Regions from separate parts of the Flavobacterium sp. HJSW_4 genome, predicted to be linked through region 1. Evidence: riboswitches for the same ligand, from Rfam matches in the RefSeq annotation. Region 1 holds a riboswitch; the other holds the start of a gene.
What was found. Region 1 has a riboswitch for S-adenosylmethionine ahead of ACE01P_RS19805 (homocysteine S-methyltransferase family protein). Riboswitches for the same ligand answer to the same signal wherever they lie in the genome.
Positions count from the first base shown of each region.

Region 2: it holds a riboswitch for S-adenosylmethionine, as region 1 does, so the genes downstream of both, ACE01P_RS21995 (redoxin domain-containing protein) here and ACE01P_RS19805 (homocysteine S-methyltransferase family protein) in region 1, are expected to answer to the same signal.

Region 1 is NZ_JBHNPP010000027.1:8,796-24,528, forward strand. Features, by position in the region: gene metH (methionine synthase) at 1-2,152, opposite strand, end outside; gene ACE01P_RS19800 (hypothetical protein) at 2,387-2,809, opposite strand; gene ACE01P_RS19805 (homocysteine S-methyltransferase family protein) at 2,818-3,822, opposite strand; SAM riboswitch class I at 4,089-4,206, opposite strand; gene ACE01P_RS19810 (NAD(P)/FAD-dependent oxidoreductase) at 4,570-5,622, opposite strand; gene ACE01P_RS19815 (bifunctional precorrin-2 dehydrogenase/sirohydrochlorin ferrochelatase) at 5,720-6,301, opposite strand; gene cobA (uroporphyrinogen-III C-methyltransferase) at 6,350-7,159, opposite strand; gene ACE01P_RS19825 (nitrite reductase) at 7,152-9,242, opposite strand; gene ACE01P_RS19830 (sulfate adenylyltransferase subunit 1) at 9,326-10,570, opposite strand; gene cysD (sulfate adenylyltransferase subunit CysD) at 10,719-11,618, opposite strand; gene ACE01P_RS19840 (phosphoadenylyl-sulfate reductase) at 11,749-12,459, opposite strand; gene ACE01P_RS19845 (sulfite exporter TauE/SafE family protein) at 12,485-13,387, opposite strand; gene ACE01P_RS19850 (sulfite exporter TauE/SafE family protein) at 13,699-14,481, shown strand; gene ACE01P_RS19855 (Rrf2 family transcriptional regulator) at 14,579-14,989, opposite strand; gene ACE01P_RS19860 (alpha/beta hydrolase) at 15,210-15,722, opposite strand.
Region 2 is NZ_JBHNPP010000038.1:17,647-33,379, forward strand. Features, by position in the region: gene ACE01P_RS21980 (NADP-dependent oxidoreductase) at 1-581, opposite strand, end outside; gene ACE01P_RS21985 (winged helix-turn-helix transcriptional regulator) at 674-1,051, shown strand; gene ACE01P_RS21990 (aminotransferase class V-fold PLP-dependent enzyme) at 1,113-2,591, opposite strand; gene ACE01P_RS21995 (redoxin domain-containing protein) at 2,765-3,754, opposite strand; SAM riboswitch class I at 3,997-4,097, opposite strand; gene ACE01P_RS22000 (response regulator) at 4,310-4,759, opposite strand; gene ACE01P_RS22005 (PAS domain S-box protein) at 4,762-7,434, opposite strand; gene ACE01P_RS22010 (hypothetical protein) at 7,626-7,829, opposite strand; gene ACE01P_RS22015 (hypothetical protein) at 7,933-8,265, opposite strand; gene ACE01P_RS22020 (SDR family oxidoreductase) at 8,496-9,254, shown strand; gene ACE01P_RS22025 (hypothetical protein) at 9,379-9,639, opposite strand; gene ACE01P_RS22030 (HEAT repeat domain-containing protein) at 9,894-11,555, opposite strand; gene ACE01P_RS22035 (helix-turn-helix domain-containing protein) at 11,766-12,596, shown strand; gene ygiD (4,5-DOPA dioxygenase extradiol) at 12,698-13,588, shown strand; gene ACE01P_RS22045 (alpha/beta hydrolase) at 13,585-14,322, shown strand; gene ACE01P_RS22050 (TonB-dependent receptor plug domain-containing protein) at 14,391-15,733, opposite strand, start outside.

The sequences.
Region 1 (15,733 bases):
CTTTTGGAAGAATAAAATCGGCTAAAGCGATATTTGGAGCACCTTTCGTTTTTTGTGATTGCTGACGAAGCGTTAAGAATTTCTCTAAAACTTTTCCATTTTCATCACGCAATTCGATATCGTCGTCATCAACCTGATTGGCAGGGAAAATTCCGTAAATACCTTTTGCCTTTAGTTTTTTCTCTTCTAAAATGACTTTCAGCATTGCCTGAGCATCGTTAAAAACAGAAGTCGCTTGTTCACCTACAACCTCATCGGTCAAAATTGCTGGATATTTTCCATACAATTCCCACGTTTGGAAGAATGGCGTCCAGTCGATATACGGAACTAAAACATCCAATTCAACTTCGATTGTTTGCGCACCGATTACTTTTGGTTTCACAGGAGTATATTCGCTCCAATCTAATGGTAATTTATTTTTACGCGCATCTTCGATCGTCAAGAAGTTTTTGTCTCTTGAACGATTTAAAAACGTTTCTCTAAACGAATCGTATTCTGCACGAATATCTGCTGCATATATTTTTCGATTATGATCTAACAGGTTTCCTGCAACAGTAACGGCTCTCGAAGCATCGTTTACGTGAATTACAGTTTCTCTGTATTGAGGCGCAATTTTCACGGCTGTATGCGCACGCGAAGTTGTTGCTCCACCAATCATAATCGGGATTTTAATTCCTTGTTTGTCTAATTCTTTGGCCAAATAAACCATTTCGTCAAGCGAAGGCGTGATCAATCCGCTTAATCCGATAATGTCTACTTCGTGTTCGATTGCCGCTGCAATGATTTTCTCCGGAGGAACCATTACACCTAAATCTACAATCTCGTAATTGTTACAAGCCAAAACTACCGAAACGATGTTTTTTCCAATATCGTGAACGTCACCTTTTACAGTCGCCATCAGGATTTTTCCGTTTCCAGATTTGTCTCCCGCTTGTTTGCTCGCTTCAATAAATGGCAATAAATAAGCAACCGCTTTTTTCATTACACGAGCCGATTTAACAACCTGAGGCAAGAACATTTTTCCGCTTCCAAATAAATCTCCAACCACATTCATTCCCGTCATCAAATTGATTTCGATAACTTCAATTGGTTTTGTAGCTGCCAAACGCGCTTCTTCAACATCTTCTTCAATAAAAGCATCAATTCCTTTTACCAAAGAATGTGTAATACGCTCCTGAACAGTTCCAAAACGCCATTCTTGAACCGCTTTTTCGTCGCTTTTTACTTCGCCTTTTACATTTTCTGCAAAATCCAAAAGTCGTTCTGTAGCATCGTCGCGTCTGTCTAGAATTACGTCTTCAACGTGTTCTAATAAGTCTTTCGGAATATCATCGTAAATCGTCAACATTTCTGGATTTACGATTCCCATCGTCATTCCTTCTTTAATGGCGTGGTATAAAAACACTGAGTGCATCGCTTCACGAACAACGTCATTTCCTCTAAATGAGAATGAAACGTTACTCACACCACCACTAATGTGCGCGTGAGGCAAGTTCTCGCGAACCCATCTTGTTCCTCTAAAAAAGTCCAATGCATTCAGGCGGTGTTCTTCCATTCCTGTTGCAACTGGGAAAATATTCAAATCGAAAATAATATCTTGCGGAGGGAAACCTACTTTGTTTACCAAAATATCATACGAACGCGCACAAATTTCCACACGACGATCGTAATTATCAGCCTGCCCCACTTCGTCAAAAGCCATGACAATAGCGGCAGCACCGTAACGTTTGATTAATTTAGCATGATGAATAAATGCTTCTTCTCCTTCTTTTAACGAAATCGAGTTGACAACACTTTTTCCTTGTACTACTTTCAGACCCGCTTCGATAATTTCCCATTTCGAACTGTCGATCATAATCGGCACTCTCGAAATATCTGGTTCTGCAGCAATTAAGTTTAGGAATTTGGTCATAGCAGTTACACCGTCCAACATTCCTTCATCCATATTAATATCGATGATTTGCGCTCCTCCTTCTACCTGCTGTCTTGCAATATCAAGTGCCTCGTCATACTTCTCTTCTTTGATTAATCGAAGGAATTTTCGCGAACCCGTTACATTCGTACGCTCACCAACGTTTACAAAAACGCTTTCTGGCGTAATAATCAAAGGTTCTAATCCTGATAATACAAGGTCTCTTCTTTTTTCTGTCATTTCTTTTTTAAGTTACTAAGATCCTGAGATACTAAGGTTCTAAGTTTTTTAATCTATATTTTTTAGGTTTTTAAGCCTGTAATCTTTTTATTTTGGGCGTGATTCGCCGCGGCGAACCGGGCTATCCGTTACAAGTCCTCGACCAATTCCGTTGTCACTGCATTGGTCTGCGGGCTTTTCACTTCTATCCCTCACGCAAACTCGGTTTCATAAGAAGTTTTATGTTCTTCTAATTTATTTCCACTTCCATTTTCCTAAATACTCAGCTTTTACATCATCATATTCATAATATTTAGTTTTTGTAAAACCCGCTTTTACAAGTGTTATAGAATCGGGTTTTAATTCTCGTAAAATAATAAAGTGTCCTTTTTCTGGATTATTTAAATCATATCTTACTTTATAAAATTTATTTACAAGATTCTGATCTGCTTTAGCTGCTCCTCCTAAAATCTTTTTATTATCTACATAAAAGCAATATCTTAAAAAACTCGATTTACCTGACTTTTTAATTCTCAAAGTAAGTCCTATTGTTTCTCCTTTAAATGTCTTTCCATATTCATGATTTCTTTTCTCTCTGCATTCTGTAAAAACTATGACTGAAAGAAGGGAAATAATAAAAGGGACTATGAAATATTTAAGTCTATTATATTGCTTCATTGCAATTTCTATTCAAACGTTGGCGCTACTCTCGGCTTATAATCCTTTGCAACCTCAGCCATTAAACGAATATGATCTGGAGTTGTTCCGCAACAACCACCGATGATATTGATTAAATTATCCTCTAAATATTCTTTAATGAATACCTGAGTTTGTTCTGGCGTTTCATCGTATTGTCCGAAAGCGTTTGGCAATCCAGCATTTGGATGCGCCGAAACATTAAAACTTGTATGCTGTGCTAATGTTTTCAAATACGGTTTCAATAAATCGGCTCCTAAAGCGCAATTGAAACCAACACTCAATAACGGAATATGCGAAACTGAAATCAAAAAAGCTTCAACCGTTTGCCCAGAAAGTGTTCTTCCTGAAGCATCGGTAATCGTTCCTGAAACCATGATCGGAATATCGATATTACGTTCGTCTTTTACTTCTTCGATTGCGAAAAGTGCTGCTTTTGCGTTTAACGTATCGAAAATCGTTTCTACTAAAAGTAAATCACAACCTCCGTCCATTAAAGCTTCTACTTGTTCTTTGTATGCAATTCGTAAATCATCAAAAGTTACGGCTCTGTAGCCTGGATCGTTTACGTCTGGTGACATACTTGCCGTACGGTTTGTCGGCCCTATTGAACCTGCTACAAAACGTGGTTTATCTGGATTTTTTGCTGTGAATTCATCCGCAACTTCTCTCGCCAATTTAGCCGATTCATAGTTTAGTTCGTAAACCAAATCTTCCATGAAATAATCGGCCATACCGATTGTGGTTCCAGAGAATGTATTGGTTTCTACGATATCTGCACCCGCATCAAAATAGGCAGTATGCACTGCACGAATGGCGTGTGGCTGTGTCAGGGATAATAAATCGTTATTTCCTTTTAATGGATGCGGGAAATCTTTGAAACGCTCGCCACGGAAATCTTCTTCTGAGAAGTTGTAACGTTGTAACATGGTTCCCATTGCTCCATCAAGGATTAGGATATTTTTCTTTATTGCTTCTTGAATTGTAATCGACATATTCTTTTCTTTTAGATTCTAAGACCCTAAGGTTCTAAGATGCTAAGTTTTTTTATTATTAATTCCAAAAATGCACTATTGCTGGCTCATTAGCCCCGATTGAAGTGGAAATCCTTTTATCCGCCGCGGCGGACAAAAGATTGCAACGAAAAGCGGGAACTATTGACTGCAAAAATGCGCCAATGATTCGCTCCTTACCGAAATTGCTTTCAGTAAATTATTTGTATGTTGTCTGGAAAAGTTTTAGGAAATACGAGAATGTATTTGTGTTATCTATCTTAAATACTGTGTTTTTACAGTAAAAAGTAGAATTTAGCACCTTCTTTATAGTAAAGGGTTGCTAAGGTTTCATCGGGTCTATCCCTCCGCCTTTCGTGATAACGAACAATAAATTTTAAGAACAGTGCAAAGGTATGAAATGGCAATACGATTTGCAAATGTTTTTTTTAAGTTGCTAAGATTCTAAGACACTGAGTTTCTAAGTTTTCCTTTTGGAAATTTATATTTTAAACAATCAAGCTCCGGAGGAGTATAATATTTATAGAAAATAATAACCTAACATAGATAAGCTCCAGCGGAGCGAAATATATGCCGCTCCGCTGGAGCTCTTTTCTAACGCATAATTTCTAATCTATAAATATTTCATCCCTCTGGGATTCTCTGTGATGAATAAAAAAAGCTCAAACTTATAGTTTGAGCTTTCTATATAAAAATCTTAGTAGCTTAGAAACTTAGCCTCTCAGCAACTTAAACAATCGCTTTAACAACTGCCTTAGGAGCTTCTTTACGAGTTCCGTCGAAACCGTCTACTCCAGATACTGTCGTATATTTCAATACGTATTTTTTACCTGGGTTGATGATTTGGTATGCTGCCTGACACATTAAAGTCGCTTCGTGGAAACCACAAAGAATTAATTTTAATTTTCCAGGATATGTATTTACGTCTCCAATGGCGAAGATTCCAGGAATGTTTGTCTGGTAATCTAATGCATTATTAACTTTAATTGCATTTTTCTCGATTTCTAATCCCCAGTCTCCAATTGGACCTAATTTTGGTGTTAATCCGAAAAGTGGAATGAAATAATCACAATCGATTTTACGGTGCGCTCCGTTTTCTTCGATATCCAAAGACTCTACGTGTTCTGCTCCGTTGATTCCGATAACTTCTGCTGGAGTGATTAATTTGATTTTTCCAGCTGATTTTAATTCTTGTACTTTTTCTACAGAATCTAAAGCTCCTCTAAATTCATTTCTACGGTGAATTAAAGTTACTTCTGAAGCTACGTTTGCTAAGAAAATTGACCAGTCTAATGCTGAATCTCCTCCTCCTGCAATAACAACTCTTTTATCTCTGAATTTCTCAGGATTTTTGATAAAGTATTTTACTCCTTTATCTTCATAAAACTCGATATCTTCGATAAGTGGTTTACGAGGCTCGAAACTTCCTAAACCTCCAGCGATTGCGATAACTGGCGCGTGGAATTTAGTTCCTTTATTAGACGTTACAATGAAAGTTCCATCTTCTTGTTTTTCGATTGTTTCTGCACGCTCTCCTAAAGTAAAACCTGGTTCAAACTGCTTAATTTGCTCTTGCAAACCGTCGATTAGATCTCCAGCTAAAACTTCTGGGAATCCAGGAATATCATAAATTGGCTTCTTAGGATATAATTCTGAAAGCTGTCCTCCTGCTTGCGGTAAAGCATCTAAGATATGACATTTTAATTTCAATAATCCTGCCTCGAATACGGCAAATAAACCTGTTGGTCCTGCTCCAATTATAAGTATATCTGTTTTAATCATTATGTTGTTGTTTATAATCATTCTTAATAACGCAAAGAAACGAATAAATCCTTGTACTTTCAATGATTTTTATCATTTATTTCTTCCCGAAACTTTTTTACTCTTTATTTTTTAATGAAGAAGTGATCTCATTCATTCTTTTAACCTTTTCTTCAAAATTGCCTTTTAGTGTCTTTCGGTATTCATTGAGATTTTCAACCATTTGATTGATATCTTCTGGAATTACTTCTTCGAAAAACTCCCGAAGCCTTTTGGCTGTTGTTGGCGATTTTCCGTTGGTTGAAATGGCAATTTTTACATTTCCTTTCGTTACGATTCCGCCCAAATAATAATCACACAAATCTGGCGTATCGGCGATATTGCAAATCAAATAGCGTTTTCTAGCTAAATCGTACACTCTTTTATTGACTTCAAGATTATCTGTACAAGCGATTACCATGTGGCGCTTTTTGAGCATTTTCTTTTTGAACTTCGATTTTGTCAATTTTATCGAAGGATGCTGCTCTGCTAGAATTTTTATTTCTAAATGAAATTCTTTTGCTACTACCTCTACATTTGCATTCGGACTTGATTTCAACAAGAAAGAAAGCTTTTCCAGACCTACATTTCCTCCACCTACAATCAATACATTTAAATTGTGAAGCTTTAGAAATATTGGATATAATTCGTTTTGTTCCATTTTAATTTATTTTCATCCAATCAAAATTAGATGATTTTCTTCAATCGATCATTTTTTTCCAACGAATTGGTTCTGACGGAACATTTTATCCAACTCCTTTTTTTGACAAAATTCTTCGTAAAATCCTTTTAATTTATGGCTTTCGCGAACCACTTCGCCTAAAACGATAATGGCTGGAGAACCTAATTCTTTTTCTTTTACGATTTCTAAAATAGAATCGACTGTTCCTACGCCAACTTTTTCTTCTGCTGTTGTTCCGTTTTGAATGATGGCAACTGGCAGATTTCCTTTGTTTTCTTTTTGAAACAAATCGATAATCTGAGGCAGTTTGTGCATTCCCATCAAAATTACAACTGTTGCAGAAGATTGTGCTGCCAAAGCTACATCTGAAGATAATTTTCTATCTGATGTTGTGCCGGTAATCGCCCAAAAGCTTTCTGAAACGCCTCTTTTTGTAATCGAAATTCCTTGACTTGCTGGAACCGCCACTACAGATGAAATTCCTGGAACGACAATCGTTTCAATTCCGAAACTTTCTGCAAATTCTATTTCTTCGCTTCCTCTTCCAAAAATAAACGGATCGCCGCCTTTTAATCGAACTACATTTCCATACGTTAAAGCATTATCTACAATCAATTGATTGATTTGATCTTGCGAGTAAGCATGGTTTCCAATTCTTTTTCCAACAAAAATCTTGATGGCGTTTTTTGGCGCGTAATCCAGAATTTCTTCGTTAGCCAAGGCATCGTATAAAACCACATTAGCTTCAACCAGTGCTTTTACAGCTTTTAGCGTCAATAATTCGGGATCGCCCGGACCTGCACCGACTAAAGTTATTTTTGGTTTTATATTAAGCATTTGCTAATTCTTGTGCTCTGAAAGTTTCGATTTTATCAAAGAAAACAATGGCTTGCGCGATGTAATCTTTAGCGAAAGCTTCAGATGGTTCATTTTTATTGATTTGGTAAACCAAGTCTTTAAAAGTTGAATTCAATTCGATTTTATTCGTATCGATAAAAACAGTATCAAACAAATCAACGATTCCTGCGTGGTGGTTTGTTTTTTGGTTTTCTGCTAATAATAAAGCTTTTGCTCCATTTACAAATCCTGCGTAAGCGTGATAAATTGCATCTGACCATTTTTGGTTGTCGAAAGCTTCCTGTGCGAAAGAGATTTTTTCTTTAGCTTCTAATAATAAAGTCGCCACTAAATCGATCACAACACCAGCACATTCTCCAACTCCAACTGCTTTTACGTAATTATCTGCGTTACCCCAATCTACAAAATCAGCTTCTGTTAGATTTGTTACATCAGATAATGGTTTTAAGATTTCGTAGAAGTATTTCTCTCCTTTTAAATCATAATAGTTTAGGAATTTTTCTCCATTCGCATTAGCGTCAAAATCATTTAAGATTGTACGCAAAGCTTCTGGGCCTCTACGGCTAGGGATTTTGATCACTTTATCAGCAAAACGCCCTTCTCCGTTTCCTAATCTTCCTCCACCCAATAAAACTTGTAAAGCTGGAGCTACTAATTTTCCTGAGTTGATAGACATTCCTTGGAATCCAATTGCAGACATATTATGTTGTCCGCAAGCATTCATACAGCCCGAAATTTTAATTTCAATTTCGCGATTGTTTAAATATTGAGGATATTCTGCACTTAAAACTCTTTCTAATTCTTCGGCAATACCAGTACTGCTTGCAATCCCCAAGTTGCAAGTATCGGTTCCTGGACATGCCGTAATATCTCCAACTGAATTATATCCTAAATGAACAAAGTCCAATTTGGCTAATTCTTGATAAAAGAAAGGAAGATTCTCTTCTTTTACGTGACGTATTACAATATTTTGACGCAATGAAAAACGTAATTCGTTTGCTGCGTAATTTTTAATTAAATCTGCTAATAATCTCGCTTTATCAGTATAAAAATCTCCTAATAAAACTTTGATTCCGATAGCATAATATCCTGCTTGTTTTTGTGCAATTACATTCGATTTTTTCCAAGCTTCATAAGCTACTGAATCTTCGATTGTAACTTGTGGCACTTCTAAAACTGGCTCTGCAATTGGTCCATCAAAAGCAGTTGTATCAATTTCGTATGTTTCAAAAGCGATTGCTTTTTTCTCTTTTTCAACTAAATCAAGGAAAACATCTTTCCCCATTTCTTTGATTAAGAATTTCATACGCGCTTTCATTCTTTTTGCACGCTCACCGTATCTGTCGAAAATACGGATGATTCCTTCTGCTGTTGGAATGATTTCGTTAACCGGAATAAATTCAGAAAGCAATTCTGCGTGCGCTGGCTGAGATCCTAAACCTCCTCCAAAAACAACTTTAAATCCTTTTTGTCCGTCTTTGATTTTCGGAATAAATCCTAAATCGTGTAAATAACTCAAAGCTGTATCTTCATCTGAAGAAGAGAACGAAATTTTGAATTTACGTCCCATTTCCTGACAGATTGGATTTCTTAATAAGTATTGGAACAAGCCGTGTGCGTAAGGCGAAACGTCAAATGGTTCGTTTACATCTACACCCGCTAATTCGCTTCCTGTGATATTTCTAACTGTGTTTCCACAAGCTTCACGCAAAGTAATATCGTCTTTTGCCAGTTCTGACCAAAGTTCAGGTGTTCTGTCCAAACTCACATAGTGAATCTGAATATCCTGACGTGTTGTAATATGCAAACGCCCTGTAGAATATTTATCTGAAACTTCCGTAATTCTTCTCAATTGCTCACTGGTCACTTTACCATAAGGCAATTTGATACGAATCATCTGAACGCCTTCCTGACGCTGACCGTAGATACCACGCGCTAAACGAAGGCTACGAAAACGCTCATCATCAATTTTTCCCCCACGGAATAAGTGAATCTTTTTTTCTAATTCGATAATCTCCTTCTGAACTACCGGATTTTCTATTTCTGTTCTAAAACTTTCCATCTTGTCTTTAGTTGTTGGTTGTTAGTTTTTGGTTGTTGGTTATTGTTGAAACTATCAACTAAAAACCATCAACTATCAACTGTTTATCGAATAAACCCTACTCCTGCTGTTGTGTTCGTAGCTGTATCAATTAAGATAAAAGCTCCGTTTGATTTGTTGTCGTTATAAGCGTCAAAATATAAAGGCTTGCTTAATTTGATACTTACTTCTCCGATTTCGTTTATTGCTAATTGTGAAGCTTCTGTTGTTCCTGAATAATCAGTTGCAATCGTGTTTTTGATGCTTTCTACTTTTGCTAAAACTCTGTTCGTATTGTGCTGTACTAAATATTTAGTTCCTGGAACCAATTTCTTGCTATCCATCCAGCAAACTGTTGTTGTAATATCTTTTTCAATTCTTGGAAGTTCGTCTGATTTTACAATCATGTCACCTCTCGTTACATTGATATCATTTTCTAATTCGATTGTCACTGAAGAACCTGCAGAAGCTTCGTCAAATGATTTATCGAAGAAGTGAATTTTCGTAACTTTTGATTCTGTTAAAGAAGGAAGAACCGTTACAGCATCTCCAACTTTAATTGAGTTTCCGTATAATTTTCCAGCGTAACCTCTGAAATCGTGGTATTCTTCAGTTTTTGGACGAATAACCGTTTGAACTGGGAAACGTGCTTTTCCTGGTTCGTAAACATCATGAGAATGTAATCCTTCTAAATGTTCTAAAACTGTTTGTCCATCGTACCAAGGCATATTTTCAGATTTGTCCACAACATTTCCTCCGTTGATTGCACTTAACGGAATATAGCTTACGTTTTGTTCTTTGAAAGTACTTTTTGCGTTTAAAGCCTCAAAATCAGCTTTGATTTTATTGAAAACTTTTTCTGAGTAATCTACTAAGTCCATTTTATTGATGGCAACAATTACTTCTTTTACTCTCAATAAATTGTTGATGAAAAAGTGACGGTAAGTTTGCTCGATAACTCCTTTTCTAGCATCGATCAAAATGATAGAAACCTGAGAAGTTGAAGCTCCTGTAACCATGTTTCTTGTATATTCTACGTGTCCTGGAGTATCGGCAATAATGTAACTTTTCTTTGCAGTCGAAAAATAAATGTGTGCAACGTCAATCGTGATTCCTTGCTCTCTTTCTGCTACTAATCCATCAGTTGCCAAAGAAAAATCCAAATAATCGTATCCTTTTTGTTTACTGCTTTTTTCGATTGCTTCAATTTTATCTGTAGTCAATGATTTTGTATCGTACAATAATCTTCCGATCAAAGTACTTTTTCCGTCATCTACACTTCCTGCTGTTGCTATTTTTAAAACGTCCATTCTTTTTATGTTGTTGGTTGTTGGTTTATGGTTGTTGGTTTTTCTAAAACATCAACTAAAACCATCAAATATTAATTCTGTTATTTTTATGTTATTGTTATAATTATTGAATTTTTCAGCTATCAACTAAAAACTATCAACCAACAACTTAAAAATATCCTTGTTGTTTTCTTTTTTCCATTGCAGCTTCAGAACGTTTGTCGTCGATTCTAGCTCCTCTTTCAGAAATTGTTGATGATCTGATTTCGCCAACTACTTCTTCGATTGTTGCTGCATACGATTCAACAGCAGCTGTACAACTCATATCTCCAACGGTTCTAAAACGAACAATTCTTTCTTCGATTTGTTCGTCTTCTTCTTGGTACACAAAAGGAGAATGCGACCAGATTAAACCGTCTCTCAAAAAAACTTTTCTTTTATGTGAGAAATAGATTGATGGAATCTCGATTTGTTCTTTTTCGATATAGCTCCAAACATCTAATTCTGTCCAGTTTGAAATTGGGAAAACACGAACGTTTTGACCATTTTCGATTTTTCCATTTAAGATATCAAACAATTCAGGTCTCTGATTTTTCTCGTCCCATTGTCCGAAATCATCACGAACAGAGAAAATACGTTCTTTAGCTCTTGCTTTTTCTTCATCACGACGCGCACCACCAATACAAGCATCAAACTTGAATTCTTCAATTGCATCCAAAAGTGTTGTAGTCTGTAAGCTGTTACGGCTTGAATATTTTCCAGTTTCTTCAACTACTTTCCCTTCATCAATAGCATCCTGAACATTACGAACGATCAACTCTAAACCTAATTCTTCTACCAATTTATCTCTGAAAGCAATCGTTTCAGGGAAATTGTGTCCCGTATCAACGTGCAATAGAGGAAACGGAATTTTAGCAGGGAAAAATGCTTTTTGCGCTAAACGCACCAATGTAATAGAATCTTTTCCTCCTGAGAAAAGTAAAACCGGTTTGTCAAACTGTGAAATTACTTCTCTGAAAATGTATATCGCTTCACTCTCTAAAGCGTTTGTTTTTAATACTGAACTCATTGTGTTTTTGTTTGATATTTTATTTGTGAAAATTTTGTTTCAAGTTTCAAGTTTTTCCCCTGATCTAAAATCTCCACTTCTTTATTCTATAATCTATTAAGAAGTCTTGCCTCTTGCTTCTTTCTTCTACTTACTCTTTCTTAGCGCTATGAAGTCCACATTCTTTATGGCTTGATTCCCACCACCATCTTCCGGCTCTGATATCTTCACCTGGGAAAATCGCTCTCGTACAAGGTGCGCATCCAATACTTACGAAACCTTGTTTGTGTAAAGCATTCTGAGGAACATTATTTTCTGAAAGATAGGTTTCAACCTCCTCTAAAGTCCATTTTAGCAACGGATTGAATTTGATGATTTCGAAACCTCCATCGTATTCAAACAAACTTAAATCTTGTCTGTTTTCTGATTGTTCTGCTCTTAAACCCGTAATCCAAACTGAATTTCCTGCCAAAGCTTTTCTTAACGGAACCACTTTTCGAATAAAACAACATTCTTTTCTGTTTTCAACCGAATCGTAAAAACTGTTTGGTCCTTTTGTTTTCAAAAGATTTTCAACTGAAGCCGCTTCTGGAAAAAACACTTCGATTGGTCTTTTATATTTTTTTAATGTTTTATGAAAAACATCGTAAGTTTCCTGAAATAATCTTCCTGTGTCTAAAGTAAATACCGTAATATCGGTGTTACTTTTTGCAATAAAATCAGTAATTACCTGATCTTCCTGACCAAAAGACGTAGAAAAAATCACTTTTCCCGGAAATTCTTTTGCTAAAAAAACTAAGGTTTCGTCAAGCGAAAGATCTTTTGTTTTTTCTAATAATTCTTGTACAATGCTCGCACTCATAATCTCTCCTTTCTAAAATTATCTTTTACAATAATTTAGATAATGTTTTTAAACTCAATAATATAATTAGAACCCCAACCGCAACCATCATTGGTTTTCTTTTAATTTTATTTACCAAATAAGCCGCAATTGGCGCTGAAATAACTCCTCCTAAAATCAATCCTATAATAATCTGCCAGCCATGAATTCCGCCAAAAAGCATGAAAGTGATTCCGCTTGCAAACGAAATCGCAAACTCTGCTGCATTCACAGACCCAATAGTATATTTCGGATTTCTTCCTCTTCCTAATAATGTCGAAGTTACGATCGGGCCCCAGCCTCCTCCTCCAACAGAATCCATAAAACCTCCAAACACTGCTAAAACGCCTAGTTTTTTAGTTTTCTTTTTTACAACACTTTTTCTAAGAGCCTTTCTGATGATTACAACCGCCAGAATAATCATGTAAACCGCAATAAATGGCTTAATAATATCTCCATCAATCACATCAGATAATAAATAAGCTCCTGTAATTGATCCTAAAACTCCAGGAATCAATAGATGCTTTACCAATTTTTTATTGATGTTACCAAAGCGGTGGTGCGAAAGCGCCGATGCTCCAGTTGTAAACATCTCTGAAACGTGAACTGCCGTACTACTCAAAACTGGCGAAACTCCATAAGCCAATAAAAATGACGTAGAAGTTGCTCCATATCCCATTCCTAAAGCGCCGTCTACTAATTGTGCAAAAACACCAATTAAGAAAAACACCAAAAGGTTTTCATCAAATCCCTGAACAAAACCATCCCACGAAAATTCGGCGTGATGATTATAAACTAATGTAACTGCCAAACCTAACAACAAAACAACTGGTATTGCGACCCACAATCTTTCTTTTGATAAAGAATCAGACTTTACTATCGCATTGTTTAATTTAAGCTCATTTTCCATATTTTAAGAATTGTTTTTTATTCTCAAAAATCCATTACCCTATCGGCTTAGTAGATTACTTTGCAAAAGTACTATATATTTCGAAATATCAAAACAATATATTTACTTTTTTGCATCAGCTATCATCTTATAAACCAAGATAAAAGACATTTAAAAAAGAATTAGTGATTATTTTAACAAATTAAATGTTGCTTACTATTATTTTAACAACAGTCTCAAATTTTGTGATTCACAAAAATACGCATTTAATCTCTACCAAATCCATAGGATAATTATAAAATTGTTATTATTTTAGCAGCAAATATTTTTTCATGGATTTTCAGATTGGTCTTGTAATAGCAGGTTTAGTAGTTGGATTTATTGTCGGGTTAACAGGAGTAGGCGGAGGCTCACTTATGACTCCTATTTTATTGTATTTCGGAATTCCTCCAACAAAAGCCGTTGGAACTGATTTACTTTACGCTGCTTTTACAAAAGCGGGTGGCGTATTTGTTCACAACAAAAAAGGAAATATCAATTGGAAAATTACCGGTTGGCTGACTTTAGGAAGTGTCCCTGCTGCTTTAATTACGTTATGGATTTTAAACAGTATTAAAACTGATATTGAAACTATCAATAAAGTCATTAAGTACAGTTTAGGATGGGCTTTATTATTTACTTCAGTAGCAATTATATTTAAACAGAAGCTTTTAGTTTTTTCTCAAAAACATGCTGGAGATAAATTTCATAGTGAAAGTACAACTCAAAATATGCTGACTATCGGCATTGGAGTTTTATTAGGAGCTACCGTAACTTTAACTTCTATTGGCGCCGGAGCATTAGGAACCGTAACTTTATTTTTCCTTTATCCGCTTTTACCGACTCCTCGTTTGGTTGGAACCGAAATTGCACACGCTGTTCCATTAACTCTAGTTGCAGGTCTTGGACACGCTTCTATGGGAAATTTAGATATAGGATTACTTGGCCAATTATTAATGGGCTCGTTGCCTGGAATTTATATGGGAAGCATGTTAAGCGGAAAAGTTCCAGATCAATTCCTTAGAAATGCAATTGCTGTAATGCTTTTCATGGCTGGATATAAATTGATATTTTAAGATAAATTTTTCAACCATATAAGTAATATAAGTTCATTTAATCAAACTTTACGCAAAGTCTAAAATGGACTTATATTACTTATATGGTTTATTTTTTTTAGAATGCAATATCTGCCAAAGAATTACTTTCTAATATTTTAAGTGTATTATCACGAACTTCTGTCATTAAACGTCGTGCGGCACAAGTTGTTTCGTCATCGCAGTCATCACATCTTTCGTAGAAATTATGACTTGCACAAGGCAACAATGCGATTGGACCTTCTAGAATCCTATAGACTTTCGCCATGCTAATATCTTTTGGATCTTTTATTAGATAATAACCGCCGCCTTTTCCTTTTTTTGCTCCTAGAAAACCTGAGTTTCGAAGCAATAACAAAATACTTTCCAAAAACTTAATCGAAATATGTTCACTTTTTGCAATTTCAGCTATTTGTACAGGATCGTTATTTTCTCTTCTGGCCAAATAGGTTAAAGCTTTTATTCCGTATTTTGTTTTCTTTGAAAGCACTAATGTAAAATTTAGATTGCAGCATTTAATCTCCGACCAAATCCTTGCAAATTATTGAATGACAAAAGTATGCTTTTTGTTGGAACTATCACAACGAATAAAGTTAAATTCTACTAAATCTATCAGATTACTTCGCTATGAAAATTAAACCTACTAAAGGAAAGAAGAAATACCAAGAATATTTCTTAGCTAAAACAAAAATAGACTTTTACTGGATTAATTACAAAAAACCACTACAAATAAGAAAAGCATTTTCTTTCTCCTGATACAAAAGATGTCCCTGATTTTCAATAATCTGATTTGAAATTTTTAAATCTAGAAACCAATTATAATTTGGCGCATTTAAATCCTTCTCTCCAAAATAAACCTTGATTTTACAATTAGGCATTTCGGTTTCAAAACGCAGTCTTGTTGAAGAGACAGCAACTAATTCTTTCACTTTTAAACCTCCTAAAGAAGCTTTCCAAGCAATTGTTCCGCCAATACTGAAACCCAGAATTGCAACATTTTCCTTTTCTGAATTCAATAAATTAGTCACAGCCTTTTCAATTCCACCATTCAAAAATTGATTGTGTATTTCCTTTTCATCAATTAATGAATCAATCTCAGCTAATTTTAAAACATCATAATATTGAATTTGAAATTTAGGTTCTAAAATTTCGATGTAGTTCTGAATCCATTCGGGATTGCCTCCAAATAAATCTGACAATAATAGCAATCTTGGTTTTTTCATGTTTTGTAAAA
Region 2 (15,733 bases), on a different contig from region 1:
TAATTGATGATTTGTTTTGCTTTCACTCCAAGATCAACCAAAGAAGCGATACTTTCTTCATTTCCTGCGGTAACTACAAAATTGGAAAAACCTTTCGCGATAAGCAGTTTAATAAAAATATTACCTACCCCTCCAGCCGCTCCTGTAATCAATATCGAATCAGTCAAAGAAGCATCCATTCGTTTAAAAGCCTGCAAAGCGGTAAGTCCCGCTGATGGAATTCCTGCCGCTTGTTCAAAAGAAATATTCTGAGGTTTGTTGACTGCAATTCCTTCTGGAACACAAATATATTCTGCATAAGTTCCGTTTGAACCCATACTTCCTGATCCGCAAAACACAGCATCGCCAATTTTAAACTCAGTTACTTCACTTCCAATTGCCGTAATTATCCCCGAAAATTCACGTCCTAGAATTGGGGAATGAATCAACTTTCTTTCTGAGCCGTTTTCGGTCATTTGATAATCAATCGGATTAAAACCTGAAGCCATAATTTTTACCTGAATCTGATTTGATTTAGGTTGTGGAATTTCAACTGTTTCCAGCCTAAATTCACGGTTTTCCTGTAATACTATTGCTTTCATTTTTATCAATTTAGTTTACAAAAGTATCGCCGTAATATTTTATTTTTGTTATGGGTTAACCCGAGGTAACCGGTTACCAAAGAGAAACTAGTATGGCAAAAATTAATGATAACGGAGTCCTTCGCGAAGCCAATTGTTCTGAAGAACTTATGGCAATGCGGGACAGTCTTGATGTTTTAGGTGGAAAATGGAAATTAATGATTCTAAGGTTTTTAACTAATAGAACTCATCAAGTCATTCATTTAAAAAAAATGCAACGTGAAATTGATGGAATTTCGGCTAAAATGCTCAGCAAAGAACTTAAGGAACTTGAAACCAATTTACTCATTTCCAGAACCGAGCAAGATACTAAACCCGCTACGGTTATTTACGCAATTACCGAATATGGCAAATCCGTACTTCCTGTTACAGAAACCTTAGTTAATTGGGGATTGGCACACCGAGAAAAAATCATCGAATCGATTAAATAATCTTTTCAAGATACCTAACAGGTTTTAAAAACCTGTTAGGATTACTATTAACTAACTTAACTCAAACTAACTTAAACCATTCTTTTACATCTTTTTCGATGTTATCTTTAATCTTCGGATTTTCAAATTCATTGGAAACCGAATTATATTCATAATCTTTCTTCCATTTTTTATAATTCAGAGCTACTTTTTCAATTGCGTCGCAGATGTAAAAAAGCTCTTCATTACTCATAATTGGATGCAATGACAAACGAACCCAACCTGGTTTATTGGTCTGATTTCGCTGCAATAATTCATTTGTAATTTCAGCCGATTTCTTTTCATTGATATTAAAAAGATAATGCGCATACGTACTCGCACACGACCAGCCACCACGAACCTGAATTCCGAAACGGTCATTTAAAAGTCTAACAATCAAATTGTAGTGAATATCTTCAATCACAAAAGAAACACAGCCAATTCTTTCTGTGGTTAAATCTCCTAAAATGGATAATCCGTTTATTTTTTGAAGCCTCGAAAAACAAAGATCAAGCAATTCTTCTTCTCTTTTTTTGATGTTCTCCACGCCCATTTGCTCTTTTAATTCTAAAGCCAAAGCAGTTCTAATCACTTGCAGAAAACCTGGAGTTCCGCCATCTTCTCTCACTTCAATCACATCGCTGTAACAATATTTTCCTAACGGATTGGTCCATTTTACATTTCCGCCACCAGGATTATCAGGAAAATCAGATTGGTATAATTTTTCATTAAAAACCAAAATACCGCAAGTTCCAGGTCCGCCCAAAAATTTATGAGGAGAAAAGAAAATCGCATCCAATTGTTTTTCAGGATCTTTTGGATGCATATCTATTTTTACATAAGGTGCCGAAGCTGCAAAATCTACAAAACAAAGTCCGCCGTTTTGGTGCATAATTTTGGCCAATTCGTGATAAGGCGTGATAATTCCCGTAACATTCGAACAAGCTGTAAACGAACCAATTTTTAAACTTCTATCAGCATATTTTTTTATTTCTTCTGAAAGAACTTTTGGATCAACTAAATTATTTTCATCAGGAGAAAGAATTACAACATCTGCATTAATTTCGTACCACGGAACTTGGTTCGAATGATGTTCCATGTGCGTAATAAAAACGACTGGTTTATCTATTTCAGATTCATAGTTTCTTCTAACTCCAATAATGCGTTGCAGTTTAGATAAAGCTGCCGTCATTCCGCTTCCAGTTGTTACCAAAACATCTGATGAACTGGCATTAACCGATTTCTTTATAATTTCTCTCGCATGCTGATAAGCATACGTAGACGTTTTTCCTGTCTGACTTGAAAATGAATGTGTATTGGCTATCATCGGACCAATTTTATTGAGCATTATATCTTCAATCGGGCGGTATAATCTTCCGCTGGCAACCCAGTCTGCATAAACTAGATTTTGTTCTCCATAAACCGATTCGAAAATATGGTCAATTCCTACTGTATTTTCTCTAAACTTAGAGAAGTAACACTCAGATTCTGTTGGTTTTGTTGTTGGCTCAATAGCATTCATATCCTTATCATTTTAAATTAACTAAATTGTATTTTAAATAGGCTTTACCCAATATTGTCATTCCGAGGAACGAGGAATCTTCGTCCTATATTCCGCAAAGATTAGTTACATTCTTTGAGGAGTTTCTTGTGGAGATCCTTCCTTCGTCAGGATGACAAGATTATGTGTTTTTATCAAATTTTATTCTCCAAAAGAGATTTTAAAGTCGATTGCAATTCTTCTCCATGTAGGTTTTTCGCAACGATTATTCCTTTAGAATCAATTAAATAATTTCCAGGAATTGCTCTCACTCCATATAATTTTGCAACGGCGCTGTTCCAGAAAAGCAAATCAGAAACGTGTGTCCATGTTAGATTATCATCTTGAATTCCTTTTATCCAATTTTCTTTCTTTTTATCTAAAGAAATTGCTACAATGTTGAATCCTTTATCGTGAAATTCTTTGTAGGCAGCAACGATATTCGGATTCTCTTTTCGGCATGGACCGCACCAAGATGCCCAAAAATCGACTAAAGTGTACCCTTTTAAATTTTCATAAAGGCGAACTGGTTTTCCATCTGGATCTTTAGCGGTAAAATCAGGGGCTTTTTTACCAACTGCTAATCCGTCTAAAACGGTAACCAGTTCTTTTAGTTCTTTCACGTAAGTAATATTTTGAAGGCTTTTATCTAATAAAGCAATATTTTGAGTGATTTGTTCTGGCGATAATCTGTACGACCAATTTCTGTAAAGCACGTAAGCCGAAACTATAGATTTTGGATGTTCTGTTATGAATTTGCTGATTTCAACGTCTTTCGTCTTTTTATAGGTTTCGAATAAATCTTGAGAAGCCGAACCTTCAACCACAGAACCCGTGTAATATTTCTTCGGACTCAATTTTACCGTAATCGGATCTTTTTCAAGAAAAATATACAAAGGCGAACTTTCTGTATTTACGCTTAAACCGTATAATTCTGGTGTTTTTACTTTTGTTTTAAAACTAAAATTTCCGTCTTTTACTTTAGCCGAATCAATTGTAGTAAACATTTTATTGTGAAACTTCTGCAAGTAAACGTATTGCGCCACGGTGTCGACAACAGTTCCTTTTAACTGTAAATTATTTTCCTGAGCTTGAGTTTGAAAAGCTCCAAGAAGCAAAGCAAAACCTAATAGTATTTTTTTCATTTTATTTTTAGTTTTTTAAGATTAGACAAAAGAATTCCAGGCCAATGCCAAAAGCCATTAGCGTTATTTTTATTTTATAAAGGGAATCTGGAAAAGACTACTGTTTTCTCATTCAGAAAAAGGCAAAGCTGTTTTCTTCAAAAATGGAATTCAAGAGTTCATAACCGCTGTACAAAATTGATTCTGCTTTCATAATAAAGATTTTAATATGGATGATCTTAAACAGATTTACGGAGAAATCTTTCTTATCTGCCCGCACACAGCGGAAGGATTTAGCACCTTATTCGGCAACAGGTTGCTAAGACTTCAATGGGCCTATTCCCTCAGTCTTTCTGGATAAGTATCATTATTTAAATTTTCTGTAATACAAATATATATTAATTCTACCGAATTAGTGTAATTTAAATTATATTTTTTTAAAATTTTTATTTAGAAATGCTTTTAAACCATCACAAAACAATAAAAATCAACAAATTAAGATAAATTATTATTTTGAATTCATCTTTCTTTTTATAAAAACAATTCATACGTTTTTCCGAAATGTAATCTTTATTCTCAAAGAAAAACATGCAGATATTTGTTCTTTTCAAGATTTGGAAGCGTCTCTTTTAATCCGTTTTCTAGATTTGACGTAATTAATCCCAACGCTTGTTTGAGATCTTTAAAAGTATTTGGTTTCACAAAATAACAGACCGCTCCAAGATTGGCCGCAGTGTCCATGTCATTTTTATGTGAAGAGGTAGAAATCATAATTACAGGAATATCTTTATAACGTTCCTCTTGTTTTAATTGCTTTAGACATTCCCAGCCATTCATAACTGGCATATTTAAATCCAGAAAAACAACCTTTGGAGTTTTCTCTTGATCTTTCAGCATATTTAATACTCCACTGCCGTTTTCCGAACAATGGCAAACAATACTTTCATCAATTTCTGCCAGCGCTTCGCAAAACATTTCTGCATCATCTGTATCATCATCAGCTAATAAAATCATCTTTCCTTCCATAATTAAATGTCTTTTACTTTTTGTTCGAATGGCAGTGTTATAATAAAAATTGCGCCTTTATCAGCAATTCCGCTTGCGGTAATACTTCCGCCGTGGCGTTCGGCTATTTTTTTACAAAGTGACAAACCTAAACCTGTTCCTTCGTAGCGATCTTTCGAATTTAGACGAGTAAACGTTTCAAAAATACGTCTTGTTTGATCAAGATCAAAGCCAATTCCGTTATCTTCTACCGTAATTATGGCTACTTTACTTCCATCTTCAATTTGTTCTGTCGCAGTGATGTTAATTTCTGGCGGAACGTTTTCTTGAGCAAATTTTATAGAATTATTAATCAGGTTATAAAATAGCTGATATAATAATACCGATGCGCCTTCTATAATTGGAAGCTCTTCAAAATAAATCTTGCCGTTTGCTTGTTGAAGTGCAATTTCAAGATCGGTTTCTATATTTTTAATGACTTCATTTAAATCGACAATTGTTGCTTTTTGCGAATCTGCATTCATTTTAGAATACGCCAACACTCCATCAATCATATTAAACATACGATCTGCCGCGACATGAATTCTTTCAATATATCTTGATGAAGATTCGTCAAACTGTCCTTCCATGTGATCTTCCAGACGACTCAAAAAGGTTTTTATTTTTCGAACAGGTTCTTTCAAATCATGCGAAGCAACATGGGCAAACTGCTGTAAGTCATCATTGGATCTTTGCAGTTCTTTTGTACGATCTGCGACCAGAATTTCTAGTTTTTCGGTAATCGATTTTTGTTCGTGAATATCCGTACAAGTTCCAAACCAATTGGTAATTACACCTTCTTTATCTCTAATAGGAAGCGCTTTACTCAAAAACCAGCGGTATTCTCCTGTGCTAGCATTCTTTAAACGAAATTCAAGCTGATAAGGAACTCCTGCATTAACACTTTCGTACCAAGTTTTTGATACTAAATAAACATCATCTTTATGCAGTTTTGAAATCCAGCTTGGATCTCCAAATTCATGTTCTTCGAAACCTGTATATTCGTACCAACGGCTATTATAGTAATCAACAAAACCTTCTGAATTGGCTGTCCAAATAATTTGAGGAACCAAATCTGCGAGTTGTCTAAATCTTTCTTCGCTTTCTGCGATAACATTTTGAAGTTGTTTTTGCGAAGTAATATCACTCGACGCGCCAAACCATTCAATAATCTTTTCATGTTCATCTAGTATCGGCACCACTCTTGAAAAAATCCATTTAACAGAATCATCCTCATTTATGGCTTTGTGTTCCATTTCAAAAATGGATTTTTCAACTATCGATTTAGAAATAAGATGAACCGCCATTTGCAAATCGCTAGTATGAATAAATTTGTCCAGCCAATTAATCCCACGTTCTCTTTGATTAGTCAAACGCCCGTCTCCTTCTAGATTTTGCATAATCATCCAATCAGCATCCATGCGATAAACCAAATCTGAAGAGGCATTGACTAAAGCTCGAAAACGGCTTTCGCTTTCTTCCATTTTTTGACGTGCGACAACTTGCTGCGTAACCTCAACGGCTACCTGGATCATTCCGGTTATTTCTCCGTCTTCAATCAACGGGCGATAAGCCAAATTATAATAGTAGTCTTTTAATTCTCCTGTACGATTGTGAGGCACGAGAACTTCACTTTGATCAAAAGGAATTCCTTCATTGTAAACCTTCAAAACCTGTTCCCAAACATATTGCCCTTCGAGTTCAGGCAAAACATCAATCAGTCGCATTCCCACAATTTCTTCACCGCGACCTATCATTTGAAGCATATGCTTATTGATCTGTTCAATAACAAGATCATCACCTTTAAGCACTAAAGTTGGAGCTGGCGTTTGGTGAATCATTTTTCGAAAACGATTCTCACTTTGCTGCAATTTTTCTTCTGCTTGTTTGCTTTCCGTAATATCTCGCGTTGTTCCGGCAACAAGTTCTACTTCTCCCTTTTCATTAAAAACGGGAACTAAAATGTAATCGTAAATTCTTCTCCCTAATTCAGCATGAGGGAAAGAAACGGTTCCTCTAATCGATCTTTTTTCGGCAGCAACGGTATCTATTTCTCTTTCGTGCATTTCGGCATGCCAATCTTCATAACCATTTTCTCTTAATCCGCGTCCGATTGAGTCTTCTGCCGATTTGCCCCACATATTAAGCAAAGCTTTGTTGGCGTACGTAAATTTGTAATCAAGATTAAATACATAAACCAGATCGGGAGTTCCGTTTATTATAGAATTGTATAGTCTTTTTTGTTTTTCTGCATCAAGCAATGCATTGTTAAGAGCTGTTTCGGCATGTTTTTTTTCGGTGATATCTTCCATTGTCACCACCAAAACATCGTCTTGTTTTACGGCAGTAAATCTGAAGCATTTTTTTTGAGCTTCTTCTCCATACCATTGCTCAAAATTGGCTGTAATTCCAGTTTCTGATGCTTCTATAAGCTGTTCTAGAATATTCGTCCCTTTAATTTTAGAAAAAACTTTGGTGAATCGTTTGCCCTTGTAATCTTTATCATCGATCCAATTAATAATACGATCATTAAACAACAATATTGAAAAATCTTGGGCTTTGTCTTTATTATCGTACAAAGACTTTAAAACTGCAATTCCATTTGGTGCAGAATTAAAAACGGTCTGAAAAAGATCTAAATTATTTATTAGCTCCATTATCGTACTAAATAAAGGGATTTTCTAAAGTTTTTCAATAGCAAAAAAGGAATTTAAACGGTTAATTTCTTTCTCAAATATAGAGAAAAACGTTTTTATTTTTAACATTCGTTGAATTCTTTTATCGCATTCTAAAATCAAAAAAGCCGAATCATAAAGATTCAGCTTTTTCATATTTTTTTGCCGAATAATTATTTCGTAATCGTATCAGCTTTAACTGTTGCAGTTGTATCCATATTAATTGTATCTACTTCTGGTCCAACTGTATCAAAAGTTTTTTCAATAGAATCATTTTCAGATGAATCTATTGTAGTGCTTTCATTCTTTTTACAAGAAAATGCTAATCCTGTTAGAAGAATTAAGAAAGCAAGTTTCATTTTTATTTGCCTTTTCATAATCATATATTTTTTAAATAAATATTTCCTTGTATTATTTTATAAAAATAGTCTTTTAAACAAATGTAATTTTTACACAATTTCAACTACTTTTTATATAATGCTATTTCTTTTTACGTTTAATACTATCTTTTTTGGCTTTTACACTATCTTTTTGCACACCTGTCGCGGGCGTGTAAAGAGCACCGTCTTCTGGGCTTTCACTCGGTCCGCTTCCTGTTCCAACTGTACTTTCTGATCCATTTTTTTGAGTAGAATTAATACCTGTCTCCATGTTGTTTTCGGTTTTTACGCTGTCTATTGTATTCTCTCCGCTGTCAAGAGGCGATATTACAGTTTCTATTTCATCGCTGTAACCGTCATTTTTTTTACACGAACTTAATACTCCTATCAGACCTATCAGAATCATTATTTTTATTCTCAAAACTGTTTTCATAATTATTTACTTTTCAATTTATGCTAAGTAACTATTATTAAAACGGTTAGGCTTATACTATTTCTTTTCATTCTTACATAAAACCGCACTGGAAATCCTATAAAATTTTTGAATTAAAGCTGTAAACCTTCTCTAGGTTTTAGTTAGTAGCTTTGAAATGAACATTTTACACATCTTTATAAAAGATAAAAAAAGGAAAATTCAAATCTAAATAATAAAAAACATAGAGTATGGAAATCTTGTCAAACTACTTCAGTGATACTATCTGCCAAAAGCGAATTGTAATTACAGGCGGCACAACAGGAATTGGTAAAGCTATTGCAGATTTGCTAGTTTCTTTAGGCGGTCGAGTGCTTATTTTCGGAAGAGACGAAAGTGATTTTTATAATGCTATGGATGATATTAAAACAAAATCATCTAAAGGAGAAATCTTTGGAGAAACGGCAGACATCACTAAAAAAGAAGACATTACCCGAATTTGGGAAAGAGTCGACAAAGTTCTAGGCGGAATAGATATTTTGATTAACAACGCCGCTTTGCCTGCTGGGGGAATTATTGAAGGTGAATATGATGATTGGAAATACATTTTGGAAACTAATATTTTAGGATATATCGCTTTCGCGAAAGAAGCAGTCAACAGAATGAAAGAACAGCAATCTGGACATATTGTAAACATTGGTTCTATGAGTGCCGAAGTAAAAGAAAAAACCGGTGTTATTTATGTCGCAACAAAAACCGCCATTAGAGGTTTTAGCACTGCACTTCGTAAAGAAATTAATCCGTTGGGGATTAAAGTTTCACACGTTGAGCCTGGCGCGGTCACAAGTGATATGCAGCCAGAACCAAAAGAAGTTCAAAAAGAAAAAATAAATGAAATGGAAATGCTCGAAGCAAAAGATATTGCCATGAGCGTTTTATTCTGCTTATGTCAACCCAAACGTTGCGATATTGTGAGCATGCAGGTTAGGCCTCATCTTCAAATCATTTAAAAGATACCCCACACTTTTTCATTTTTTTAATTTGAAAACACCTGTACAATTTCTGTGCAGGTGTTTTTTTATCCTTCTTTAGAAAATAAAAAAGAGCGATAAATTACCGCTCTTTTCTTCGTTATTAATCTGTTTTAGTTGCATCATTTTCAGCAATATCATTCCGAGAATTACTTTTATGTCTAAGCGCTTCATAATCGGCATCATCTCCCCAATCTCCAGTATTTGGCTTTTGAACAGGATTGTTTCTGTCACTTAGATGCTCATCCCTATTTTCATCATTTGGAAAATACATATGATAACCCAAAATAGGATCCCAATTTGATTCTTGCGTACGATCAATTCCATCTTGAAATAAATCGTTTTGTTGATTTCTTGTATCCATTTTCTAACTTTTTTATACCATCAGAAACCGCAGAAACTGAAAGTATGATTATTACTTTGTTTTCATAGATTGGTAAAATTCAATAAATTAAGTTAATGGGCTGTTACAATATTTCGGAGAAATTTTATATCATTCTATTTAAACTTACTAAAATTAAAAAAAATGTTTCCAAAATGGATTAAGAAAATATTAAAAAATATTACGTTTCGAATTTTAAAATCAAATACCTGTAAACATCATGTTTACAGACTTATTTAGTTCCAATTGTCTAACAATTCTACTGCAAGTTTTGAAACAACTTGTTCATCGCTATTTAAGAATGATTTAATCTCATTTTGTGCTTTTTCTCCTTTAATCATTGCTAATGCCTGCAGGTATGTTCTTGAATTTAGATCGCTTTCTTTTCTATTTTCTTCGCAAACTTGAATTAATAAATCAACAGATTCAACATCTTTCAATCTTCCTAATCCTAATGCGGCATCATATCTAACGGCAAAATCTGATTGCTTATTTTTTAAAATTTTTCTAAAAAGTTCTTTATGTCTTTCTAAAGGAAAATTAGCTAAATATTCTATTGATCCTCTCTCCCACTCGGAATCTTTGCTATTATTTTTATACATTTTCTCAAATGTAATTTGCTGATCATTAATATTATTTTCAACAAATAAATCTACCAAAGCTACTGTTCTGTATTTTTCATCATTTATTAAAATTGGCAAAAGATCAATTAATTTTTGGCTTTTATTTCCTTTTAATGCATCTGCGCTCCAATATCTTATCGTTGCATTTTTGTATTTTAAAAAGTCTAATAAAATAGTTGTACTTTCTACATCATTTCTACTTCGTAACGCTCTAACTAATTCTTCGATTATTTTTTCGTTTTTGCACTCTTTTAAAGTATTTTGGATATCGGGCAATAATTCGTCAGAATAAAGAATTTTATTTAGTGGAACTGAAAAGTAATAATCATTTGAAACCTTTTTAGATCTCAGTAATTCTAACCAATATTTTACATTTTTAATTTTTTTCGATTCAAGATAACAACTTAATAAATCATTAGAAACAGTTTCTTTTTGATTTATTAATGATTTTAAATACTCATTGTCAGTACTTGTCGGACTATTTGCTAAAGCTTGTAAAGTAATTTTTCTTGTTTTATCATTATCTAAAAAAGGTTTAACGGTCTCAAGCAAATTTCCTATTTGAAGTTCTTTTACCGTATAAATTGCATATCCTTTACTATTTATATCCCAATTTTTAACAGCATTTAAAACTATTTTCTCCGTTTCGGGATTATTTCCAGTTTTTGATAAGATCTGAATCGCTAAAATTCTAGCTTTTACATTGTCACTATTATATCTTTGATAAGCTGTTTCTTGTAAACTCTTTTTATCTAGTTTAAAAAATAAAGGTAGCATATGAGCATCTCCAAAATTTTCATTTTCTACTAAAAAATCAAACAATTCAGTGGTATGCTTTGTTTTTAAATGCAGAAGCGCCATTCCGCACCAAATCAAATTCCCTTTATCTTTTTCAATTTTTAGTTTATTTAATAATTGTTCTTCTCTTGTTAGATCATTGGAAGCGCCAATTATTAAATAGGAGAATAAACGTTGAAAAGAGTTTTCTGAATTCAACATTTTATCAATATTGTCAATATATAAATCGTCTTTTTTGAAATCGCTTAAAGGAAAAATCGACAAAGTTTCGCCCTTTAAACTAGAACTTAATTGTGTAATGTCGCTTTGAGGAGTTAAAAGATTTGAATATTTTGAAAATAAATCATTTAGTTGGTCTTCATTAAATGTCTCGTTCAAAGACAATTTAAAATCAGCTTTAAAGTTTACTGCATACTGACATTGAGCCTTTGTAAAAAAAGTTAACAGAATAATTGTAATGATTAAGTTTATTTTCATTTCTATTTTTTTATCATTTCGAATAAGATAGTTTTCATCTCTTTTACAAGCCTACAGACCATTTTTTGTTTAATATCTTCTAACGAATATAAGAATATTTATACAACATTTTTCCAACTTAATTAGAAGGACATTTAATCTTATTGTATTTTTTAAATTTCAAAAAATCTAAGAATAATAATTACCTTTAGATTCCTCTAAAGACCAATTATGACTGAGATTTTCAAAATGTTTAAAATCACAACTGCCGAATCTGAAAAAATTATGCAATCGGTAAACGAACCTCATGCGCATGATTTTGAAGAACTTATTATTGGGAATAAAGGTCAGTTGGAACATTTTATAGATTTTCAATCCAAATTGATAGACGCGCCTTTTATTAGTTTTGTCACTCAGGGAAAAATTCATCGCGCCAAACCGCTCATAAAAAATGGCGATTGCGATATGTGGGTTTTACGATTTAAAAGTGAATTTATTGCCGAAACTACTTTTAGCCTTTATGCTTCTTTTCATGACAAGGCAAATATCAGTCTGCAAAGCAATCAATGTTTTGAAAAACTCGATACAATCTGCAAAATTATTTTTGATGAATATGAGCAGGAAGCTCCAGATCTTGCGGTTATCAAACAATTATTAAGCGCTCTTTTTACGATTATCGAATCGGAAAGAAGAAAGTTGAATTTGGATAACGATGAATCGAAAAAAATTCAGAGTTCTACTTTTAAAAATTTTCTGAGATTATTGGAAGAACATTACAAAGAATCTAAAGACGTTAATTTCTACGCAGAAAAACTCTTTATGACTTCGCGAAATCTAAATAATATCTGTCAAAGTATTTTACAGCAAAGTGTTTCGGAAATTATTGAAACTCGAAAATTAACCGAAGCCAAAAACCTATTAATGACTACAGATAAAAACATTGCTGAAATAGGTTATGAACTCGGTTTTAATGAAAAAACCTATTTTACACACGCTTTCAAACGAAAAGCAGGAATGACTCCAACCGAGTTTAGAGAAGAAATGAAAAGGCTTCTTTCTTAAAAACACAACCTTTCTTCCGAAAATCGTTACCCCTTTCGTTATATTTAATTGCAATTTTGTATCTCAAATTAAAGATACTTTTAAGCAATTAATCATAAAAAATGAATCGTAAAGATTTTCTAAAAACCATGGCAATTTTACCTATCGGAGCTGCAGCAATGAAACTCAGCTCACTTAAAACCGCTGTAGATACTTTTGGACCTACAGAACGAATGCCAGTTCTTTTTCTAGGACACGGAAATCCGATGAACGCATTGGCAGATAATAATTTCACGCAAGGTTTTCAGCAAGTGGCAAAAACACTTCCAAAACCAAGAGCGATACTTTGTATTTCGGCACACTGGGAAACCAAAGGAACTTTTGTAACCGCAATGCAAAAACCACCCACTATTCATGATTTTGGAGGTTTTCCGCAAGCACTTTTTGATGTTCAATATCCTGCGCCTGGAAGTCCAGAATTGGCATTAGAAACACAAAAACTGATTACTTCGACTTCTGTTGGATTAGATAATAGTTGGGGATTGGATCACGGATGTTGGACGGTTATTAAATTTCTTTATCCAAATGCAGATATTCCGATTATCGAAATGAGTATCGATTATTCTCAACCTGCTTCATATCATTATGAATTAGGAAAAGAATTGGCTGCTTTACGCCGAAAAGGTGTTTTGATTGTTGGAAGCGGAAATACCGTTCACAACTTACGCCTTGCCGCTTGGGACAAAATGATGGTTCCAGGTTATGCTTTTGAATGGGCGCATATTGCGAATGAAAAAATGAAAAGCATGATTTTGGATAAAGATCATAATTCACTAATCCATTTTGATAAACAAGGAAGAGAATTTGAATTGGCAGTTCCAACTCCAGAACATTATATGCCGTTATTGTATATTTTATCGCTTCAGGAAAAAGACGAAAAAGCAACTATTTTCAATGACGAATTGGTGGCTGGATCACTAAATATGATGTCTGTAAAAATAGACAAAGCATGAGTTTAAAAAAGCCTTTTTGGATCGCATTTGCATTCCTTATTACAATATCAATTTTCAGTTTTACGATTATGAATTCAACTAAAGAAAAAACTAAACTGCATTATTTAATTAGAGAACCCAAAATAAAAACAGCAAATCCGCCATTGGTAATTTTGCTTCATGGCGTTGGCGGAAACGAGCAAAATCTTTTTTCGTTTGCTCCCGAATTGCCCGATAATTTTGTAGTGGTTTCGGCTCGTGGACCATTAACTTTTGGACCAAATAGTTTTGCTTGGTTTCAGGTAGATTTCTCTACTGGAAAACCTCAGATCAATGCGGAACAAGCAGAAAACTCAAGATTGATGCTGATTGATTTTATTAACGATTTAAAATCTGAAATTAATTTTAATTCTGAAGAAGTTTATCTAATGGGATTTAGCCAAGGCGGAATCATGAGTTACAGCGTTGCGCTTACTGCACCAGAAAAAGTAAAAGGAATTGCCGTAATGAGCGGAAGACTTTTACCCGAAATAAAACCTTTTATGGCAGATGAAAAACGTCTTGAAAAACTTAAAATCTTCATTTCACACGGAAAACAAGATGCAGTTTTGAATTATCAATACGCCATCGATGCTACTGATTTTCTGAAAACCAAAAACTTAAATCCTGATTTTCATTCTTACGAAGAAGGTCACACTGTAAATAGACAAATGTTTGATGATGTCAATCTTTGGTTAAAGAACAATATCCGTTAATAAAAAAAGCCTGTAAACGTAACATTTACAGGCTTTTTTACATGAATCTAATTCCCTAAATCAAGTAATTAAAAAGTAACTAATTTCACTCCCAATGTAAACCATCTTGAAGGCAGTGGCACTGCTCCTACTTCATAATACGTTGCATTGAAAATATTTTGTCCATCTAAGAAAATGGTGAATTTATTAATTGTCTGACTTACTCTAAAGTCATTTACCCAATACGAAGGTCCCGTAATTCTTTCGTTAAAACGAGTTGCAAACATTACAGATAGATTTTTAAATTGATAATCTATCGTATTTGTAATTTGATGTTTTAATGAAGAAATTGAATATTTCGAATACGTTTCTGTACGCGCTGTTTTGAATTCAGAATCTAAATATGTGTATCCTAAAAGAATGTTCAATCTAGAATCTTTAGAGAAATCAAATCGGTAAGTTCCGCGTAAATTGATTCCGTTTGTGTTTAAATCTCCTGTGTTTTGACTTTGCCACGGCTGAGTTGTCAAATTACGCATCCAGTCGATGTAATTGTCAATTTTTCTGTAGAAATAATTCGCATTAAAGCTCAAAGCTCTTTTGTTGTATTTAAATCCAATCTCGCTCTGAAAAGCATTTTCTGACTCTAAATCTGCATTTCCGATGTTTCCAGTTTGTTTCAAATACAAATCTGTGAATGATGGAATTCTTTGGCTTGTTCCCACATTTCCAATGATTTTAAATGAGTCTGTAATCTCATAGCTTGCATCAATTCCTGGATAAATTTGCCATTTATAATCTGAATTGTAGTTTAAATACGTTCCAATGTTTACATCTAATTTCTCCGTAAAACTTGTTCTGTATTCTGCATAAAGACCAACATTATCACGATCATGATCTCCAATGTTTGAAGAATGAATATTTTCACTTCTGAATTCAGCTCCAAAACCAATTTCTCCTTTAGATAATTTAACTGTAGAGTTCAATTCTCCCGCAATAGAATTCGTATAATGCTGACTTCTTCCAACTGCTAAATTTGAGTTTCCTAAATAACGGTAATCGTCATAATTGTATCTGTAAGTAACTCTTGGCATAATTTTCCAATTCTCCGTAATTTGATGATTCGACTGAATATTTGCAAATGTTGTCTGAACAATTTCAGTAGAGTTTTTATCTCCAGGCGCTGCGTAAAATCCGTTTGCTCCAAATCCGTTATTGATGTAACCCGCAGAACCTAAAATTTCGTTTTTATCATTGATCTGCACATTTCCTTGGTAGAAAATTTTATTGTTTTCGAATGCTGTATTGTAACGGTAACCGTTGCTTTTATCGTGCGAAGCAAAAATCAAATGCTGTTGTTTTTCTTTTCCTAAAACAGCTCCAGCTTGAACTCCTGTTCCGTAAAAAGTATCTCCTGTATCTTGCGTATCTT